Regions from separate parts of the Streptomyces sp. NPDC020597 genome, predicted to be linked through region 1. Evidence: riboswitches for the same ligand, from Rfam matches in the RefSeq annotation. Region 1 holds a riboswitch; each other region holds the start of a gene.

Region 1 (5,211 bases):
GGTCGGAGCGCGGGGCGTCCTTCGAGTCCCCGCTCGACGGCCGTGAGGAGTACCCGGTCGAGGGCGGCCCCCGCTTCGTCCGCCCCGCCCTGTCGGTGCGCACCGACGAGCGCCGCGGCACCGAGTGGACCTTCGAGGCGCACGAGCGGGACGGTGACGAGTTGCGGCTGCGCTTTGGGGACGCCGGGCTCGCCGTCACCCTCCACTACCGGATGCGCGGCGACGTCGTCGAGCGGTGGACGACCCTGCGCAACGAGGGCGAGCAGCCGCTGGAACTGCTCCGCGCGGACTCGGCCACCTGGACCCTGCCCGAGCGGGACGACTGGCGGCTCTCGCAGCTGCACGGCCGCTGGGCCGCCGAGTCGCAGCTCGCGCGCACCCCGCTCGGCCCCGGCGAGACGGTCATCGGCAGCCGCCGCGGCCACACCGGCCACCAGCACCTGCCCTGGGTCGCCCTCGACACCGACGCCACCGAGGAGCGCGGCGAGGTCTACGGCTGCGCCCTCGGCTGGTCGGGCTCCTGGCGGATCGCCGTCGCCCGGCTCCCCGACGCACGTGTGCAGGTCACCGGCGGAGCCGGGTACGACGACTCGGGCCTGCTGCGCCTCGCGGCGGGTGAGTCCTTCACCACCCCGGTCTTCGCCGGCCTGTGGAGCGACGGCGGCTTCGGCGGGGCGAGCCGTGCCTGGCACGCCTACCAGCGGGCCCATGTCGTCCCGGACGCCGGGCGGGACCGGCCGGTGCTGTTCAATTCCTGGGAGGCCACCTACTTCGACATCTCCGAGGAGCAGCAGGCGACCCTCGCCCGGCGCGCCGCGGCGATCGGGGTCGAGCTCTTCGTGGTGGACGACGGCTGGTTCGGGGCCCGGACCGGCGACCACGCCGGGCTCGGCGACTGGCAGCCCAACCCGGACCGCTTCCCGAACGGGCTGAAGCCCCTCGCCGACTACGTGCGCGCCCTCGGCATGCAGTTCGGCATCTGGGTCGAGCCCGAGATGGTCAACCCGGACAGCGACCTCTACCGGGCGCACCCGGACTGGGTGCAATTCCAACCCGGGCGAAAGCGGACGGAGTTCCGCAATCAGCTCATGCTGAACCTCGCACGCGAGGACGTCCAGGAGTACCTCTGGGAGCAGCTCGACGGGCTCCTGTCCAGCGCGCCGATCGACTACGTCAAGTGGGACTTCAACCGCTGCTTCACCGACGCCGGCTGGCCGGACGACCCCTATCCGCAACGTCTGTGGGTCGACCACGTGCGGGCCCTGTACGCCCTCCTGGACCGGCTGCGGGCGGCCCACCCCGGCGTCGCCTTCGAGTCCTGCTCGGGCGGCGGCGGACGGGTGGACCTGGGGATCATGAGCCGCACCGACCAGGTGTGGACCTCCGACAACACCGACCCGCTGGACCGGCTCGTCATCCAGCACGGCTTCAGCCAGATCCACCCCGCCCGGGTGATGGCCGCGTGGGTCACCGACAGCCCCAACACGCAGCTCAACGGGCGGGTCAGCTCACTGCGCTTCCGGTTCGTCAGCGCCATGGCCGGGGTGCTCGGCGTCGGCGGGGACCTCGCCGAGTGGAGCGAGGAGGAGCTCGCCGAGGCGCGCCGGTGGGTGGACCTCTACAAGGACATCCGGACGCTCGTGCAGCAGGGCGACCTGTACCGGCTGCGTCCTCCGGCGGGCGGCCTGAGCGCCGTCCAGTACGTGCTCGGCGACGAGGCGGTCGTCCTGGCCTGGCTCCAGGCCCAGCGGTTCGGTGAGCCCGTCCCGGCGCTACGGCTGCGCGGACTCGACCCGACGGCGTCGTACGAATGCCGTGAAACGGGAGAAGTCCACCGAGGCGCGGTGCTCCTGCATCACGGGTTGCACACCGGACTGCGGGGCGACCTCGATGCGACGGTTATCCGACTGCGTCGCATCTGAGGTTTCTGTCCGAATTGGATTCTTCGTGATAACTCGCTCTGGAATAAAGAAAGCTGGAGCGGCGTCACGTGAGCAGCGTCATAAAGGTGACCGTGCGTCGCCCGTCATGTTCACGTAATTCATGTGGATTTCCGGGGTGCTTGACCCAATAGGGTTGTTTTGATTCACGGAGGGTGACCGGGAATTCTCGCGGCGGATCAAGACAAATGCCATGGCCGTGCAACCTCTGCTTGTCCCTGTGCGTCCTGGTCGCTTACGTTCCACACCAATCCGGACGGACGCCCAATCCTGCCGCCGCCCGGAATCCGCACACCCACCCGTACACGGCAGGAGCGGGGGACCCACAGGCACGACCGCCTGTTCCGGTCCCGGAACAGGCTCGGGGTAAAGCCGCGTCCCGACGCGGCCGGACATCTCCAGTCCGCACCCGACAGCTCACCCCGCAGGCGCCGGAGAGGAATTCGTCATGCCCGCGAAGGGTAAGCACCGTCGTCCCAAGGCCCAGCGCCTCACCCGTTCCATAGCCGCCGCCGGAACCGGCGGGGCCGCGCTCGCCCTTCCGCTCATGGCCGCCTCCGGCGCCCACGCGGCCACTCCGGAGTCCGCGTCCCAGGCCGTCTCGCAGGCGGTCGCGCAGACCGTTTCCCAGAAGGCCGCGCAGGCCGCCCCGGCGGCCCGGAAGACCGCCGCCGTCACGACCTACACCGTGCGCTCCGGTGACTGCCTCTCGAAGATCGCGACCGAGCAGCACGTCGGCGGCGGCTGGAAGAAGCTGTACCAGGACAACCGCGAGGCCGTCGGCGCCGACCCCTCGCTGATCCACCCCGGCCTCAAGCTGTCGATCGGCAAGAAGGCCTCCGCCGGCGCGCCCAAGTCGTCCGGCTCGGCGTCCTCTTCGTCCTCCTCCGCGAAGTCGTCGACGTCCTCGAAGTCCTTGACGGCGGCCGAGTCGTCGTCCTCCGCATCCACCGCGAAGGCCGCCGTCCAGGCCGCCGAGAGCAGCAGCGGCGACTTCACCCTGCCCGTGTCCGGCGCCACCGTCGGCACGCCTTACCACCAGTCCGGCAGCATGTGGTCCAGCGGCTACCACACCGGCGTCGACTTCGTCGTCCCGACCGGCACCCCGCTCAAGGCCGTCGCCGCGGGCACCGTCGTCTCCGCGGGCTGGGGCGGCGCCTACGGCAACCAGGTCGTCATCAAGCTGAACGACGGCTACTACGCCCAGTACGCCCACCTGTCCCAGCTGTCCGTCTCGGCCGGCCAGACCGTCGGCGTGGGCCAGCAGGTCGGACTCTCCGGCGCGACGGGCAACGTGACCGGACCGCACCTGCACTTCGAGATCCGCACCACGCCGGACTACGGCTCGGACGTCGACCCGCTCGCCTACCTCCGCTCCCACGGCGTCTCCGTCGGCTGATCCCCGCCGCCGACCCGCCCGACGCGCAGCCGAAGGCCGGACCCCGATCGCGAGATCCGGGGCCCGGCCTTCGGCGTGCCCGCGTGCGGGCCGCGTTCGCCGCTCGGCCCTCGGTGCCCGGTTCTGATGCGTCGCGGGGCCGGAAACACGTGATCGTCTCATTGCGGTCCTGTGGCGTGTCCGGTCGCGGTGTCGACAGGCGACGCCGCGAGCCGACACAGTGGTCCGGTCAGACGGCAAGCGCTTTCATCGTCGGCCTCGGACCCGGTGGGACGTCGACCAGACGTCGGCCCGGCGTCCGCCGCTCGCGGAAGCCGCCCCGCCGCCCGGTCCGACCGAAGGAGACGCATCCCGTGACGACGACGCGCAGGGCATTCGGCGCACTCGCCGCCTCCGCCGCCCTGGCGGCCCTCGCCCCCGCGACGACGGCGAGCGCCGCGCCCCGCCGCCACCGGCTCCTCGCCCACGACGACTTCCGGCACGGGCTCGGCCGGTGGGCCGTCGAGCGGGAACAGGGCGGTACGGTCACCGCCTCCCGCGGGAGCCTGGAGATCGACGTGCCCGCCGGCGCGACCGTCTGGTTCAGGCGGCGGCTCGAGGGGCCGTACGTCCTCGAGTACGTCGCCACGCCCATCTCCGCGGGCGGGCCCAACGACCGCGTCTCCGACCTCAACAACTTCTGGAACGCCGTCGACGCCCGCTCCCCGGACGACCTCTTCGCCACCCCCCGCGGCGGCGCCCTCGCGGAGTACGACCACCTCAGGACGTACTACGTCGGCTACGGCGCCAACGGCAACACCACGACCAGGCTGCGCCGTTACGTAGGCGAGCCGGGCGTGCGCCCGCTGCTGTACGACTACACCGAGCCGCTGCTCGTCGCGAACAGGCCGCACCACGTGCGGATCGTCTCCGACGGGCCGGTCGTCCGCTGGTGGATCAACGGGCGGCCGGTCTTCGACCACACCGACCCGGAGCCGTACACGGGCGGCCACTTCGCCTTCCGCACCACCTGGAGCCACTTCCGCATCAACGACTTCCGCGTGTGGTCGCCTATTCCCTGATTGGCAAATTCTTTAGGAGTGTCCTTTCTCACCGAGCGTCAACCCCTGCCTACGGTCGCGTAGGTCACATTCAAAGGTGAATCATGATCTGCCGTGGCAGACGATTCGAAGAGTGACAACAGATCAGTGATCGGGTCGTACGTGGCGGTGGGGGACAGCTTCACCGAAGGCGTCGGCGACCCCGGCCCCGACGGGGCGTTCGTCGGCTGGGCAGACCGGCTCGCGGTGCTTCTCGCGGACCTGCGGCCCGAAGGCGACTTCGCCTACGCCAACCTCGCGGTCCGCGGAAAGCTGCTCGACCAGATCATGGAAGACCAGCTCACCAGGGCGGTGGAACTCGCCCCGGACCTGGTCTCCTTCTGCGCGGGCGGCAACGACATCCTCCGCCCCGGCACCGACCCGGACGAGGTCGCCGAGCGTTTCGAGCGCGCGATCTCGGCCCTGACCGCCGCAGCCGGCACGGTCCTGGTGACGACCGGCTTCGACACCCGTGGCGTCCCTGTGCTCAAGCATCTGCGGGGCAAGATCGCCACCTACAACGGACACGTCCGCGCCGTCGCCGACCGGTACGGCTGTCCCGTGCTCGACCTGTGGTCCCTGAAGTCCGTGCAGGACCGCAGGGCCTGGGACGGCGACCGGCTCCACCTCTCCCCGGAGGGGCACACACGGGTGGCCCTGCGCGCCGGGCAGGTCCTAGGCCTCGACGTGCCGGCCGATCCGGAGCAGCCCTGGCCGTTGCTCCCGCCGCGCGGCGCCCTCGACGTACGGCGGGACGACGTGCACTGGGCCCGCGAGTACCTGGTGCCCTGGA
Region 2 (5,211 bases), on a different contig from region 1:
GCCGTCGACGAGCGGCAGGCGCATGGAGAAGGGCTGGGCCATGCGCACCAGGGCGTCGTAGATCGAGGAGTCGCCGTGCGGGTGCAGCTTGCCCATGACCTCGCCGACGACACGGGCGCACTTCACATAGCCGCGCTCCGGGCGCAGGCCCATCTCGTTCATCTGGTAGACGATGCGGCGGTGCACCGGCTTCAGGCCGTCACGGGCGTCCGGCAGGGCGCGGGAGTAGATGACCGAGTACGCGTACTCGAGGAAGGAGCCCTGCATCTCGTCGACGACGTCGATGTCGAGGATCCGCTCCTCGTACGAGTCGTCGGGCGGCGGGGTCTTCGTGCTGCGGCGGGCCATCGCTGCCGGCTCCTTGCTGGGGCGTGTGACGGGATCTGACGCGGACCATTGTGGACCGTGGCACTGACAGGGCGGGCGAGGACCCGGCGTCGGCCCTTGGGCCCCGCCCGCGAAGCCGCCTCGTCCACGGCTGCCCGCAGGCTACGCGATCTCGCTCTCGGCGTATGTCGTCCGGGAACTTCGCCTCCTGTCCGCACGCTTGCATACAGTGACAGGACCGGCAGGAAAACCGCGGTTTCGACGACCGCGTCCGCGATCGGAAGGGACGTACATGCCCATGGGTCACACGGCCACAGCCCAGGCAGGCTCCGGGGGCCTGACAGCGACCGAGCACCGCCTGGCCAACGGCCTGCGTGTGGTGCTCTCGGAGGACCACCTGACCCCCGTGGCGGCGGTGTGCCTCTGGTACGACGTCGGCTCACGCCATGAAGTCAAGGGCCGTACCGGCCTTGCTCACCTTTTCGAGCACCTCATGTTCCAGGGGTCGGGCCAGGTCAAGGGCAACGGTCACTTCGAGCTCGTCCAGGGTGCGGGCGGTTCGCTGAACGGCACCACCAGTTTCGAGCGCACCAACTACTTCGAGACCATGCCCGCCCACCAGCTGGAGCTCGCCCTCTGGCTGGAGGCGGACCGCATGGGATCCCTGCTCACCGCGCTCGACGACGAGTCGATGGAGAACCAGCGCGACGTCGTCAAGAACGAACGCCGCCAGCGCTACGACAACGTCCCCTACGGCACGGCCTTCGAGAAGCTGACGGCCCTCGCCTACCCCGACGGCCACCCCTACCACCACACGCCGATCGGCTCGATGGCCGACCTGGACGCGGCGACGCTGGAGGACGCGCGGGCGTTCTTCCGCACGTACTACGCGCCCAACAACGCGGTCCTGTCGGTGGTCGGCGACATCGACCCGGAGCAGACGCTCGCCTGGGTCGAGAAGTACTTCGGCTCCATCGCCGGGCACGACGGCAAGCCCGAGCCGCGTGACGGCTCCCTGCCCGACGTCATCGGCGAGCAGTTGCGGGAGGTCGTCGAGGAGGAGGTGCCGGCCCGCGCCCTGATGGCCGCCTACCGTCTGCCCGAGGACGGCACGCGCGCGTGCGACGCCGTCGACCTGGCGCTCACCGTCCTCGGCGGCGGCGAGTCCTCCCGTCTCTACAACCGGCTCGTGCGCCGCGACCGTACGGCGGTGGCGGCCGGCTTCGGCCTGCTGCGGCTCGCCGGGGCGCCCTCCCTGGGCTGGCTGGACGTGAAGACGTCCGGCGACGTCGAGGTGCCCGTCATCGAGGAGGCCATCGACGAGGAGCTCGCCCGGTTCGCCGAGGAGGGCCCCACCGCCGAGGAAATGGAGCGCGCCCAGGCCCAGTTGGAGCGCGAGTGGCTCGACCGGCTCGGCACGGTCGCCGGCCGCGCCGACGAACTGTGCCGGTTCGCCGTCCTGTTCGGCGACCCGCAGCTCGCCCTCACCGCGGTCGAGCGTGTGCTGGACGTGACGGCCGAGGAGGTGCGGGAGATCGCCGAGGCCCGCCTGCGTCCCGACAACCGCGCGGTGCTCGTCTACGAGCCCACCGCCGCCGAAGCCCCCGCCGACCAGGACGAGAACGAGGAGGCGGCCCGGTGACCGAGCTCGCCACGATGGACTTCCACCCCCAGCCCCAGGCGGGCGAGGCCAAGCCGTGGGCGTTCCCGGCGCCCGAGCGTGCCGCCCTGGCCAACGGCCTGACAGTGCTGCACTGCCACCGCCCCGGCCAGCAGGTCGTGGCCGTCGAGATCCTGCTCGACGCCCCGCTGGACGCCGAGCCGGCCGGTCTCGACGGCCTCGCCACGATCATGGCGCGCGCCTTCACCGAGGGGACCGACAAACACTCCGCCGAGGAGTTCGCCGCCGAACTGGAGCGCTGCGGCGCCACCCTGGACGCGCACGCCGACCACCCCGGCGTCCGCATCAGCCTCGAGGTCCCGGCCTCGCGCCTGACCAAGGGCCTCGGTCTGCTCGCGGACGCCCTCAGGGCGCCCGCGTTCGCCGACAGCGAGATCGAGCGCCTCGTGCGCAACCGCCTGGACGAGATCCCGCACGAGCTGGCCAACCCCTCCCGGCGCGCTGCCAAGGAGCTCTCGAAGGAGCTGTTCCCGGCCACCGCCCGCATGTCGCGTCCGCGCCAGGGCACGGCCGAGACGGTCGAGAAGATCGACTCCGCGGCCGTCCGCGGCTTCTACGACAAGCACGTCCGCCCGGCGACGGCCACCGCCGTGGTCGTCGGCGACCTCACCGGCGTGGACCTGGACGCACTCCTGGGCGACACCCTGGGCGCCTGGACGGGCTCCGCAGCCGAGCCCCGGCCCGTGCCGCCGGTCACCGCCGACGACGCCGGCCGGGTCGTCATCGTGGACCGCCCGGGGGCCGTCCAGACGCAGCTGCTGATCGGCCGGATCGGCGCCGACCGGCACGACCGCGTGTGGCCCGCCCAGGTGCTCGGCACCTACTGCCTCGGCGGCACCCTCACCTCCCGCCTGGACCGCGTCCTGCGTGAGGAGAAGGGCTACACCTACGGCGTCCGCGCCTTCGGGCAGGTCCTTCTGTCCGCCCCGGACGGCTCGGGCGCCGCGATGCTCGCCATCAGCGGCTCGGTCGACACCCCGAACACCGGCCCGGCGCTGGACGACCTGTGGAAGGTGCTGCGCACCCTCGCCGCCGAGGGGCTGACCGACGCCGAGCGCGACGTCGCCGTGCAGAACCTGGTGGGGGTGGCGCCGCTGAAGTACGAGACCGCGGCGGCCGTCGCCAGCACGCTGGCCGACCAGGTCGAACAGCACCTGCCCGACGACTACCAGGCGACGCTGTACCGGCAGCTCGCCGCAACCGGCACGGTGGAGGCCACCGCGGCGGCCGTGAACGCCTTCCCGGTGGACCGCCTGGTGACGGTCCTGGTGGGTGACGCGGCCCAGATCAAGGCGCCCGTCGAGGCCCTGGGCATCGGCGAGGTGAAGGTCGTGTCCGCCGAGTAGCCGAGGATCGCCGCGGCAACGGCACGCACCCGCAGAGGCCCTGGTCGACCGAGTGTCACCAGGGCTTCTGTTTGTCCGAATTGAGGCGGACGTTGCCTGTCTGCCCTGTGGGATGCGCTACAAAAACCGTGATCCGTTTGAGGATTGATCCCTTCGCCGCTTAGCTTCATCCGGGCTGTCCGTCAGGCACTGCGCCGCAAGCCGCGGCACCGGACAGTCATCGCCGAGTCCCCGTACGGCGCGAGCCAGGGGAGCCGGGGACCCACTTGTGAAGTCCCTGGGGTGAATCGGACGCCCGCGTGTACACGAGGGTGTCCGTAGGAGACCTTCCTGCTCCGAACCCGTCAGCTAACCCGGTAGGCGAGAGGGAAGGAAAGGACACCTCTGACTTCATGGCGTTCACCTGCGCCACCGGGAAGCACCGCCGGCCCAGCCGGATGCAGCGCTCCACCGCTCGCGCGGTCGGCGTGGCGGCGCTCACCGGCACCGGCGTGATGGCCTCCGTCGCCTCCGCCCCGGCCTTCGCGGCCGAGCCCACCCCCGAGCAGACCGGTCTGATCCCCGTCGTCACGGCGGGCGAGTCCGTGGCCGAGTCGGTCGCCGACCAGGTCGACGAGCAGGTCGCCGCACAGAAGAAGGCCGCCTTCGAGGAGGCCGCCCGCCAGGCCGCCGCGAAGAAGGCGGTGGAGGAGCGCGAGGCACGCGTGCGTGCCGCCCGTGAGGCCGAGCGCAAGCGGCTCAACGCCTTCGTGTCGCCGATCACCGGCTCCTACGTCTCCACCGGCTACCAGGCCAGCAGCTCGCTGTGGTCCTCCGGCAGCCACACCGGCGTCGACTTCCACGCCGCCAGCGGCACCACCGTGCACGCGGTCGGCCTCGGCACCGTGGTCGAGACGGGCTGGGGCGGCGCCTACGGCAACCAGATCGTCATCAAGATGAACGACGGGACGTACACGCAGTACGGTCACCTGTTGTCCATCGAGGTGTCGGTGGGCCAGACGGTCACCCCGGGCCAGCGCATCGGGCTGTCCGGCGCGACCGGCAACGTCACCGGAGCGCACCTGCACTTCGAGGCCCGCACGACCCCCGAGTACGGCTCGGACATCGACCCGGTCGCCTATCTCCGCAAGCACGGCGTCAACGTCTGACGACCGACGGCGACAGATCGTTCGGCCCCGGCCCCTCGGCCGGGGCTTTCGCCGTTTTCGGGGCCCCGCTGTCCAAAAAATATCCCTGGATTCCGGCTCCCCGTCGGAAATTCCCGCTCATTGCAATAGAGTCACGGAACACACGTCAACCGTCGACGTTTCACGGGGATTAAGGCGGAGGTCCGTCATGCGAATTCCGGCGCACTCGGTGTGCACGGCCATCCGGGACGACATCGTCGCGGGTGTCTACGAACGCGGCAGCCGCCTCACCGAGGAACTCCTCGCCCGTCGCTACGGCGTCTCGCGCGTCCCTGTCCGCGAGGCGCTGCGCACCCTGGAGGCCGAGGGCTTCGTCGTCACCCGGCGGCACGCGGGCGCGTGTGTGGCGGAGCCGACCGAGCAGGAGGCGGCGGACCTGCTGGAGATGCGGCTGCTGCTGGAGCCGCTCGGCGCCTCCCGGGCCGCCCAGCGGCGCACGGAGGCCCATCTGAAGGTGCTGCGCGGGCTCGTCCGGCTGGGCCAGGAGCGGGCCAGGAGGGGCAACAGCGAGGATCTGCGCTCCCTGGGGGGCTGGTTCCACGAGACGCTCGCCCAGGCCTCCGGAAGCCCTGCCCTCGCGTCGATGCTCACCCAGCTCCGGCACAAGATCGCCTGGATGTACGCGGTGGAGGCGCCGGCGGACCCGGTGGAGTCCTGGGCGGAGCACGGC
Region 3 (5,211 bases), on a different contig from region 1:
CCGCCCCGACTTCCGGCCGCTGACCCGTTTCGAGGGCCAGGGGCTGGACAAGAGTCACGTGGTGAACGATCTGCTCTTCCGGCGCGTACAGCATCGCGTCCAGCCCGGGGATCACTGACCGAACCATTCCGTCCACCACAGTCCCCTCCCTCGTTAGGGTCGATGCCGTGGCCATCAGTTCCCCGTTTCCGCCCGTTCCGCCGCAACCGCCGCACCCCGGCGGCGGGCCCGAGGGCGGTGTGCTCCGGCACGCTCACTGGTGGCAGCACAGGTGGGTCCGGTACGGGGCGCTGGTCACCCTGCTCGCCCTGTCCGGGCTGGTCATCCTCGCCCTGGTCCGCGAACAGACCGGCACCGAGGGCCTCCTCGTGGGGCTCGGGCTCGCCGTGCTGCCCGTGCCGCTGCTCGTCGCCGCCTTCCGGTGGCTCGACCGGGTAGAGCCCGGCCCGTGGCGGAACCTGATCTTCGCCTTCGCCTGGGGGGCGTGCGCGGCGGCGCTGATCGCCATCATCGCCAACAGTTTCGCGACCAGATGGATAGCCACCGCGACCGCAGACCCGTCCGGCGCGGACACCCTGGGCGCGACCGTCATAGCGCCGGTCGTCGAGGAGTCCGCCAAGGCCGCGGCCGTCCTGCTCGTCTTCCTCTTCCGCCGGCGGGACTTCACCGGGATCGTCGACGGCGTGGTGATAGCCGGGATCACCGCCACCGGCTTCGCCTTCACCGAGAACATCCTCTACCTCGGCACCGCCTTCGGCACCGACCAGCTCACCGGCGACAGCGGCATCGCCTCCGTCACCGCCGCGACCTTCTTCGTGCGCGTCGTCATGTCCCCGTTCGCGCACCCTCTGTTCACCGTCCTGACCGGCATAGGCTTCGGCGTCGCCGCGCTCTCCGGGGAGCGTCAGCACACGCGGCGCGTGCTGCTGCCGCTGTCCGGGCTGCTCCTCGCGATGGGCATGCACGCCCTGTGGAACGGCTCCTCGTCGTTCGGCGAGCTCGGATTCTTCGCGGTGTACGCGGCGATCATGGTGCCCGCGTTCGGGCTGCTGACCTGGCTGGTGGTGTGGACGCGCCAGCGCGAGCTGCGCACGGTGCGCGAGGAGCTGCCCGCCTACGCGGCCGCCGGCTGGATCGCCCCGGCCGAACCGTTCGCGCTCGGCTCGATGCGGGCCCGGCGGCTGGCCCGGGTGTACGCGGGGCGTCACCTCGGCAGGCCGGCGGCCCGTGCGGTGGCCCAGTACGAGGCGTACGCGACGTCCCTCGCGTTCCTGCGCCACCGCGGCCGGCAGGGACGGGCCGGCGCCGATTTCCTGGTCCGCGAACGGGAGTTGCTGAACGAGCTGTGGCGACGCAAGGACGTCGCCCGTCCCGCGATGGATTACGCGGCCCGCATGACGGCCCCTCCGGTACGGATGCCCCCGCCGCCCTGGCCGGCGTACGGGGCGCCCGGGGTGTACGGGGCGTACGGGTACGGCCAGGGCCCGGCGTACGGCCCCCCGGGTCAGGCGTACGGCCCGGTGCAGGGATACGGCCAGGGCCCGGCATACGCGCACGGGCCGGCGTACGGCCAGAGCCCGGCGTACGGCGGCCGGCCGCACTCCTCCGGAACCGACCACAGGAACGGCCACACACCCTCATACGGGTACGGGTACGGGTACGGGACCGGGACCGGGACCGGACAAGAGCAAGGGCACGGATACGGGTATCCTCCGGGCCCGGGCCCCCGCCCCGCGGCAGACCCCCACCCGTAGAGTCGTCCCCCACCCGTAGGGCCGTCCCCCACCCGTAGGGCCGTGGAGCCGCGCGTCGATCAGGTCACGCCGACGCCTGCGTCAGGCGGGCGACCTCCGCTTCCGTGAGCTCCAGGTCCGCCACCCCGAGCAGCGCCGGGAGCTGCTCGACCGTGCGGGCCGAGGCGATGGGCGCGGCCACCGTCGGCTGCGCGGCGAGCCAGGCCAGGGCGACGGTGGCGACCTGGGTGTCGTGGGCGCGGGCGATCTGGTCCAGCGCGGTGAGGACGCTGCGGCCCCGCGTCGTGTCGAGGTGCTTGGCGGCGCCGCCGGCGCGGGCGCTCTCGACGGTCGTGCCGGGCCGGTACTTGCCGGTGAGGAAACCAGCGGCCAGCGCGAAGTACGGGACGGCGGCGAGGCCGAAACGGGCGGCGAGATCCTGGAGTTGCCCCTCGTAGGTGTCGCGGGAGACCAGGTTGTAGTGCGGCTGCAGTGCGACGTACCGGGCGAGGCCCTCGCGGTCGGAGAACTCCAGGGACTCCTGGAGGCGTTCGGGCGAGATGTTGGAGGCGGCGATGTGCCGCACCTTGCCCGCCTTCACCAGCTCGTCGAGGGCGCCGACGATCTCCTCCACGGGCACTTCGGGCTTGTCGAAGTGCGTGTAGTAGAGGTCGATGTGATCGGTGTCCAGGCGGCGGAGCGAGGCGTCGGCGGCGGCCTTGATGTTGTCGGCGGACAGACCGGGGAAGTCGGGGTGCTGGCTGACCTTGGTGGCGATCACGACGTCGTCCCGGTTGCCCCGGGCCTTCAGCCACCTGCCGACGATGGTCTCGGACTCACCGCCGCTGTTGCCGTCGACCCACGCCGAGTAGGAGTCGGCGGTGTCGACGAAGTTGCCGCCCGCGGCCGAGTAGGCGTCGAGGACGGCGAAGGAGGCCGCCTCGTCCGCGGTCCAGCCGAAGACGTTGCCGCCGAGGGCGAGCGGGAAGACCTCGAGGTCGGAGGAGCCGATGGTGCGCAGAGAAGTCATGCTTCGTCTCAACGGACGCGGCGGGCACGCCATTCCGCGCGGGGCACGAAGAACATGTGAACAAGCGGCAGCCCTGACGTCGGGGGTGGCCGTCAGGGCTGCCGTTGCTCGATGGTCCTGAAAGCTCCTCGAGAGACGACTCAGGCGTCCTCGAGGGAGGGCTCAGGGGTTGAGGCCCTTGCTGCGCAGCCAGGCCGCCGGGTCGATGCCGTCGGCGTTGCCGTTCGGGTGGACCTCGAGGTGCAGGTGCGCCCCGGTGACGTTCCCGGTGGCGCCCACGCGGCCGATCACGTCACCGGTGGCGACCTTCTGGCCGACGCTGACGTTGATCGACGACTGGTGGCAGAACCAGATCTCGGTGCCGTCGTCCAGGGTGAGGATGGTGCGGTAGCCGTAAGCGCCGGCCCATCCGGCCTCGGTGACGGTGCCGGAGTGGACGGCCTTGATGAGCGTGCCGGTGGGCGCGGCGAAGTCGAGTCCGGTGTGGTACCCGGAGGACCACAGGGAGCCGGCCTGACCGAACGTCGAGGTGATGGTGTACGAGGAGGTGGGCAGCGTGTACTGCTTGGCCAGCTCGGCCAGGCGCGCGGCCTCGACCTTGGCGGCGGCCTCCTCGGCGGCCTTCTTCTTCGCGGCGGCGGCCTTGGCCTCCGCCTCCTTCTCGGCCTTGACGACGGCGTCGGCCTTCGCCTTGGCGGCCGCGGCGGCTGCCTTGACCTCGACCTGGGTCTTCTGCGACTCGGCCTGGGCCATGATCCGGCTGCGCAGGGCCTCGCCGGCGTCGGCGACGCTCTGGGCGGTGCCGGCGTCAGCGTCGGTGTCGTTGTCGACGGCGGCCTCGGAGCCGAAGCTCGCCAGGGCGGACGCGGTTTCCGGGGCGGGCTCGTCCTCGGAGATCAGCGAGCCCACGCCGGGCAGGTCCGGCATGGAGATGGAGACCGGGGCCTTGCCGGTGTTGGCGCTGGCCATCCCGCCGGCGCTGACGGCGGCTATGACGCCGACGCCGAGGACGGTGGAGCTGCGGGCGAATCCGCCGCCGCGCTGCTTGGCGACGCGGTGCTTGCCGCGTACCGGGCGAATGGACTCCGCGGTGGGGTTCCACTCCTCCCAGGGGCCCTCGTCGGTGCGGTGGCCGCCGTAGCCGAAGGTCTCGGTGGAGGGTCGGGCCGGCGCGTACGGGGCCTCGGGGGCAGGCGGGTTGGACGCCACGCGGGCGCACTCCTTTCCTTCCGTCGCCTACCGGGTTAGCTGACGGGTTCGGAGTCGGAAGGTCTCCTACGCGCGTATACCGGCCGTGGACTCTGCGAGTTCACGGAGGCTTCCGCGTGATTCACCCCAAGGTGGTGGTTCCCCGGTTCCCTTACGGGATTCGGCGCGTGCGCGCGCGGAGCCGGCTCTGGTGCCGGCTGGGACGGCCGCGCTGCGTTATCGAACGTTAATAGACCCGGGGGTGCGTTTCCAAGCTCTTCTGCTTGATCAATAACATTTCTGGCCTGGACTTTCGGGCCAGCAGCGGTGAAAAACGGGCGAGTTGCCCCTCGTCCGCCGCGCATCACCCGTCACACGCGTAGCGACGGCGCCCCGGCCCCGGCGCACAGGGCGGCCGGGCGGTCACGAAGGGTCACGATGCGCCCCCGGAGTGGCGCTGGGTGGCACTGGGCGGCGCGGAGTGGTCCGGGGCAAAAGCACCGAGGGCCGGAACCCTTTCAGATTCCGGCCCTCGGCCTTCAGTAGCGGGGACAGGATTTGAACCTGCGACCTCTGGGTTATGAGCCCAGCGAGCTACCGAGCTGCTCCACCCCGCGTCGTTGTGTCTCAAGTGTACGTCATCCGGCGGACGCCGAGCACCAGGGTTTGTCGCGGCCCGGCCCCGGCCTCACAGCAGGTGCCGGTTCGGGGCCTTCGCCCGCTCCTCGTGCTCCGGCAGCACGAGGACGTCGACGCCCGCGGCCGCCAGCAGGCCGGTCCCGTCCGCCGCCGCCACGAAGGTGTCCGGCTCGCGCCACGCCGTGACGACCCGGCGCACACCGGCGTCCAGGATGAGGCGGGCGCACGGGGCGGGACGGGAGGAGCGGCGGGCGCACGGCTCCAGGCTCGTGTAGACGGTGGCGGCGGCCAGCCCGGGGTCGGCCGGGTCGAGTTTGGCGAGCGCCGCCTCCTCGGCGTGCACGACCGGGTCGCCGGCCTCGCGGGAGTGCCCGCGGGCGAGCTCCGTGCCGTCCGCGGCGACGATCACCGCCCCGACGCTGAACGCGGTGTCCGAGGGCGGGCACTGGGCGGCCAGCTCGCAGGCGAGGGCCAGCCAGTGGCGGTCGGCCGCGGCGGCGAGCGGTCCGGCGCCGGGGGCGGTGGGCTCGTAGCGGTGCAGGACGACGTCCTCGATGCGCCGCGTCTCCACCAGCCGCAGCCGTCCGCCCTGGTAGCCGCCCGGCCCGAAGAGGCGGGGCG
Region 4 (5,211 bases), on a different contig from region 1:
CAGGTCATGGACCGCATCCGCGAGGAGTGCCCCTGGTCCTCGCAGCAGACCCACCAGGGCCTGGCGAAGTACGCGATGGAGGAGGCGTACGAGCTGGTCGAGGCGATCGAGGACGGCGACCGGGACGAACTCCGCGAGGAACTGGGCGACGTCCTGCTCCAGGTGGTGTTCCACGCCCGCATCGCCGAGGAGGACGAGGAGTCACCGTTCTCCGTCGACGACGTCGCGGGCACGATCGTCGCCAAACTCGTCCACCGCCACCCCCATGTCTTCGGCGACGCCACCGCCACCACGCCGGAAGAGGTCAAGGAGCACTGGCTGCGCACGAAGGCGGTCGAGAAGCGGCGGGCGTCGGTGACCGACGGCGTTCCGCTCCACCAGCCCGCGCTGGCTCTCGCAGCGAAGCTGATGGCGCGCACCCGGACGGCCGGGCTGGACGTGCCGCTGCCGGCCGCCGAGGGCATCGGCTACGAACTGCTCGCCCTCGCCGCCCGGGCCGAGTCGCAGGGCGTGGACCCGGAGGCGGCGCTGCGGGCGGCGGCCCGCGCCTACCGGGACGCGATCAGGGTCACCGAAGGCCTCCCCGACCGCCCGGCCCCGCCCTCGTCCCAGGGCGAGGGAGCGTGACCGTGCACCTCGGGAAGCCCGCTACCGTCGGGGAGTGACCGACCCGACCCATCCGGCCGACCCGGCCGACCCGACCCGCCCGACCGAACGGACCGACCCGGCCCGGTCGTCCCGCCGGTCCCCGGCCGACGCGCCGCCCGCGCCCGAGCTCTTCACCTGGGAGTTCGCCACCGACCCCTACCCCGCCTACGCCTGGCTGCGGGAGCACGCCCCGGTGCACCGGACCGCGTTGCCGAGCGGGGTCGAGGCCTGGCTGGTCACCCGGTACGCCGACGCCAGGCAGGCCCTCGCCGACCCGCGGCTGTCCAAGAACCCCGCACATCACGACGAGCCCGCCCACGCCCGGGGCAGGACCGGCATCCCCGGGGAGCGCAAGGCCGAGCTGATGACCCATCTGCTCAACATCGACCCGCCGGACCACACCCGGCTGCGGCGACTCGTGAGCAAGGCCTTCACCCCGCGCCGCGTCGCCGAGTTCGCGCCGCGCGTGCAGGAGCTGACGGACCGGCTGATCGACCGGTTCGCCGCCGAGGGCCGTGCCGACCTCATCCACGACTTCGCCTTCCCCCTGCCCATCTACGCGATCTGCGACCTGCTGGGCGTCCCCGAGGAGGACCAGGACGACTTCCGCGACTGGGCCGGGATGATGATCCGGCACGGCGGAGGTCCCAGAGGCGGCGTCGCCCGGTCGGTGAAGAAGATGCGCGGCTACCTGCTGGAGCTCATCCACCGCAAACGCGCCGGACTCCCCGACGAACCCGCGCCGGGCGAGGACCTCATCTCGGGTCTGATCCGCGCCTTTGACCACGGCGAGCACCTCACGGAGAACGAGGCCGCCGCGATGGCCTTCATCCTGCTGTTCGCCGGCTTCGAGACGACGGTGAACCTCATCGGGAACGGCATGTACGCCCTCCTGACCCATCCCGCACAGCGCGAGGCCCTGCAGCGGTCCCTCACCGAGGACGGCGGCGACCGGGCCCTGCTCGCCACCGGCGTCGAGGAACTGCTCCGCTACGACGGCCCCGTCGAACTCGCCACCTGGCGGTTCGCGACCGAGCCCGTCGCCATCGGAGGCCAGGACATCGCACCCGGCGATCCCGTCCTGGTCGTGCTGGCCGCCGCCGACCGCGACCCGGCCCGCTTCACCGACCCCGACACCCTCGACCTCTCCCGCCGTGACAACCAGCACCTCGGCTACGGACACGGCATCCACTACTGTCTGGGTGCCCCGCTGGCCCGGCTGGAGGGCCAGACCGCGCTCGCCACCCTGCTCACCCGGCTTCCAGACCTCCGACTGGCGGTGGAACCGGCGGAGTTGAGGTGGCGCGGCGGCCTCATCATGCGCGGCCTGCGCACGCTGCCGGTCGAGTTCGCCCCGGTGTCCGCCGCCGGCTCCGGCGCCTGACGGTCGTGTCACGAACAGTGCGGACCTGACGGAACGTCAGCCGGATTGTGACCATGAGGCGGAGCAAAGGTGACCGATCCTCAAGTCTGTGATCTTCACGTGATCTGCGCGGCATTAACTTGTGACAAGTGATCGTCTGCCGATACGTTCACTCGTCAGCGCGACGCGTCAGATCACTCGCCCGCGCCGGCACTGCTGTCCAGAGAAAGGCCCTCGCATGCTCTCCGGGAACGGTCGTCACCGTCGCCCCCGCCAGGCCCCCGCGCTGCTCGTCGCGGCCGGGGTGACCGGCTCCGCCATCGCCATCCCGCTGCTCGCCGCCTCCGGCGCGAGCGCCGCGGACGGCACGGTGTGGGACAAGGTGGCGCAGTGCGAAACCGGGGGCTCGTGGAGTGCCGATGACGGCGGTGACGGCGAGTCCGGCGGCCTGAGCCTGACCCTGCAGGACTGGAAGGCCTACGGCGGGCTCGACTATGCGGCGAGCCCCGATCTGGCCAGCCGCAACCAGCAGATCGCCGTGGCGCAGAAGGTGCTCGCGGCCAAAGGCGTCGGCGCGTGGGGCACCTGCGGGCTGACCTCCGGGCTCACCAAGGAGAACGGCGCGCTGGCCGTGGACACCGGCGTGGCGGGCGATTCGTCTGGTTCATCCGGATCGTCGGGTCTGTCGGACCTGTCGAGAGGCTTGTCGGGTTCCTCGGGGTCGTCGAGCTCCTCCGATTCGGGCAAGGGCTCGACCGACTCCAGCGGTTCGACCGATTCATCTGACTCGTCCGCATCGCCCGACCCGTCCGGCAATTCCTCGAGTTCGCCCTCGGCGTCGCCTTCGTCGCCTTCGTCCTCTTCTGCCGCCGTGGGCGACTCCGACGGCACCGGTCGTCAGGGCGACCCGCAGGCGGCCGACGGCTCGACCGCGGGTACTTCGAAAGCGGATGACTCGGACAAGTCGGTCCAGGATGTGGGTTCCTGGAATCTCGTCGACACCGGTTCCCTCGGCTCCGGCCGCCATCGAGGCACCACGGCCGACGAGGCGGCGGTGGAGGGCGCCGACGTCGGGGCCGGCGGTGCGTCCACCGCCTCGACGGGCCGGCATGCCGCGGCCGGCTATGTCGTCCAGGAGGGCGACTCTCTCGCCTCCATCGCCGACTCCCTTGGCCTCCACGGCGGATGGCGCGCCCTCTACGCCGAGAACAAGGACGTCATCGGCCCCGATCCGAGCGACATCGCCCCCGGTCAGACCCTCGACACAGGGGTCCAATAGGGCGCAAAGCCCAAGAAAAACAGCGGGAGTTCACGTCACGCTTCGCGTCGAATGTCCGATTTGGCGAAAGTGTGGGATGAGTCTCAGAAGCCCTGATCGTCTTTGAAATTCCGCGGATCGCGTGTCTACGGTCGTGACCGCTCGGCAACCCGAGCCCCGGCCGTCGCAACGCCGAATCCTGCCAGCGGCAGCCCGGGAACAGTCGTCGCGTCAAGCGCCGTAGGCAGGAGCGGGGGACCCAAGGTAAGTGCCGCACCGGGAAGTCACCGGAGCGGCTTGGGGTGAAGTCACCCCTCCACGGAGCGAGGTCTCCGACGGAGGAGTGGCCGGGCAACTCACTTGGCCCGAACCCGACAGCTCACCTCGCAGGCGTCGGTGAGGGGATCCACCATGCTGTTTTCCGGTAAGGGCAAGCACCGTCGTCCGTCCAAGGCCACCCGCGTCGCCGCTCTCGCCGGTGTCACCGGCGTCGCCATCGCCGCCCCGCTGATGGCGGCCGGCAACGCCTCCGCCGCCACCGCCTCCGAGTGGGACGCGGTCGCCCAGTGCGAGTCCGGCGGCGACTGGTCCATCAACACCGGCAACGGCTACTACGGCGGCCTGCAGTTCTCGTCCTCCACCTGGGCCGCGTACGGCGGCACGCAGTACGCCTCGCAGGCCAACCAGGCCTCCAAGGCCCAGCAGATAGCCATCGGCGAGAAGGTCCTCGCGGGTCAGGGCAAGGGCGCCTGGCCGGTCTGCGGCAAGGGCCTGTCCGGCGCCTCCTACGACGGGGGCGGCGCCGCCTCCTCGAACTCGGGCTCCTCGAGCTCCTCGGACAGCGGCAGCAGCTCCCGCTCGACCGAGCAGAAGAGCAGCTCCCGCTCCACCGACCGTCCGGCGGCCGCCAAGAAGTCCAAGACGGTCACCACGCCGACCGGCAAGAAGGTCAAGAAGGGCGACGGCGAGTACAAGGTCGTCAAGGGCGACACCCTCAGCTCCATCGCCGAGAAGCACAAGGTCAAGGGCGGCTGGCAGAAGCTGTTCCAGCTGAACAAGGACATCGTCCAGGACGCCGACCTCATCTACCCGGGTCAGCAGCTGCACCTGAAGTGACAGCCGGCTGCCGACGCCGACGAGGCCGCTGAGCCCTCCCGGTGAAGGCCGGTCGCCTGAGGGCCTCGTGAAGGTCTCCTCGCCCCCACCCCCATGGGCCCCCCGTCCCGGTGCGTGTTCCCCCGTACGCACCGGGACGGGGTTTTTCTTGCGCCCCGCGGGCGGTCGTCGCCCGCCCGCCCCGTTCCGCGCGCTGTTTGCGCGGTCTTCCGGGCGGCTTTTCCCAGCCGCTTTGTTCCGGACAGGAACAATGTGTACGGTCGGACCGTCCACGGGACGGTCGGTCGGTGGCCGACGCTCCGGAGACGGTTAGGCTCTAGGCGCAAGGCCACGCGCCGCGCACTTTCAGCGTCACATCCCATGAAGGAGATGCTCGTGCCGTCCATCGACGTCGTCGTAGCCCGGGAAATCCTGGACTCCCGAGGCAACCCCACGGTCGAGGTCGAGGTCGGCCTCGACGACGGCAGCACGGGTCGTGCCGCCGTCCCGTCCGGCGCCTCCACGGGCGCCTTCGAGGCCATCGAGCTGCGCGACGGTGACCCGAACCGCTACCAGGGCAAGGGCGTCGAGAAGGCGGTCCTCGCCGTCATCGAGCAGATCGGCCCGGAGCTCGTCGGCTACGACGCCACCGAGCAGCGCCTGATCGACCAGGCCATGTTCGACCTGGACGCCACCGACAACAAGGGCTCCCTCGGCGCCAACGCGATCCTCGGCGTCTCGCTCGCCGTCGCCCACGCCGCCTCCGAGGCCAGCGACCTCCCGCTCTTCCGCTACCTGGGCGGCCCGAACGCGCACCTGCTGCCCGTTCCGATGATGAACATCCTGA

What was found. Region 1 has a riboswitch for cyclic di-AMP ahead of ACH4ZA_RS19045 (peptidoglycan DD-metalloendopeptidase family protein). Riboswitches for the same ligand answer to the same signal wherever they lie in the genome.
Region 2: linked by a shared signal. The riboswitch ahead of ACH4ZA_RS22110 (M23 family metallopeptidase) and the one ahead of ACH4ZA_RS19045 (peptidoglycan DD-metalloendopeptidase family protein) in region 1 are both predicted to bind cyclic di-AMP.
Region 3: linked by a shared signal. The riboswitch ahead of ACH4ZA_RS10785 (M23 family metallopeptidase) and the one ahead of ACH4ZA_RS19045 (peptidoglycan DD-metalloendopeptidase family protein) in region 1 are both predicted to bind cyclic di-AMP.
Region 4: linked by a shared signal. The riboswitch ahead of ACH4ZA_RS08175 (transglycosylase family protein) and the one ahead of ACH4ZA_RS19045 (peptidoglycan DD-metalloendopeptidase family protein) in region 1 are both predicted to bind cyclic di-AMP.

The regions. Positions count from the first base shown of each region.
Region 1 covers NZ_JBIRUL010000010.1:6,075-11,285, forward strand. Annotated here, with positions in the region: gene ACH4ZA_RS19040 (alpha-galactosidase) at 1-1,922, shown strand, start outside; cyclic di-AMP (ydaO/yuaA leader) riboswitch at 2,227-2,384, shown strand; gene ACH4ZA_RS19045 (peptidoglycan DD-metalloendopeptidase family protein) at 2,389-3,339, shown strand; gene ACH4ZA_RS19050 (DUF6250 domain-containing protein) at 3,693-4,400, shown strand; gene ACH4ZA_RS19055 (SGNH/GDSL hydrolase family protein) at 4,527-5,211, shown strand, end outside.
Region 2 covers NZ_JBIRUL010000012.1:115,702-120,912, forward strand. Annotated here, with positions in the region: gene ACH4ZA_RS22095 (DNA topoisomerase (ATP-hydrolyzing) subunit A) at 1-348, opposite strand, end outside; gene ACH4ZA_RS22100 (pitrilysin family protein) at 620-1,969, shown strand; gene ACH4ZA_RS22105 (pitrilysin family protein) at 1,966-3,354, shown strand; cyclic di-AMP (ydaO/yuaA leader) riboswitch at 3,566-3,732, shown strand; gene ACH4ZA_RS22110 (M23 family metallopeptidase) at 3,747-4,502, shown strand; gene ACH4ZA_RS22115 (GntR family transcriptional regulator) at 4,690-5,211, shown strand, end outside.
Region 3 covers NZ_JBIRUL010000004.1:466,447-471,657, reverse strand. Annotated here, with positions in the region: gene trmB (tRNA (guanosine(46)-N7)-methyltransferase TrmB) at 1-118, shown strand, start outside; gene ACH4ZA_RS10795 (PrsW family intramembrane metalloprotease) at 174-1,754, shown strand; gene ACH4ZA_RS10790 (aldo/keto reductase) at 1,819-2,763, opposite strand; gene ACH4ZA_RS10785 (M23 family metallopeptidase) at 2,926-3,972, opposite strand; cyclic di-AMP (ydaO/yuaA leader) riboswitch at 3,980-4,148, opposite strand; tRNA gene ACH4ZA_RS10780 (tRNA-Met) at 4,495-4,568, opposite strand; gene ACH4ZA_RS10775 (dihydrofolate reductase family protein) at 4,640-5,211, opposite strand, start outside.
Region 4 covers NZ_JBIRUL010000003.1:453,169-458,379, forward strand. Annotated here, with positions in the region: gene ACH4ZA_RS08160 (nucleoside triphosphate pyrophosphohydrolase) at 1-627, shown strand, start outside; gene ACH4ZA_RS08165 (cytochrome P450) at 662-2,032, shown strand; gene ACH4ZA_RS08170 (transglycosylase family protein) at 2,250-3,290, shown strand; cyclic di-AMP (ydaO/yuaA leader) riboswitch at 3,496-3,677, shown strand; gene ACH4ZA_RS08175 (transglycosylase family protein) at 3,681-4,385, shown strand; gene eno (phosphopyruvate hydratase) at 4,755-5,211, shown strand, end outside.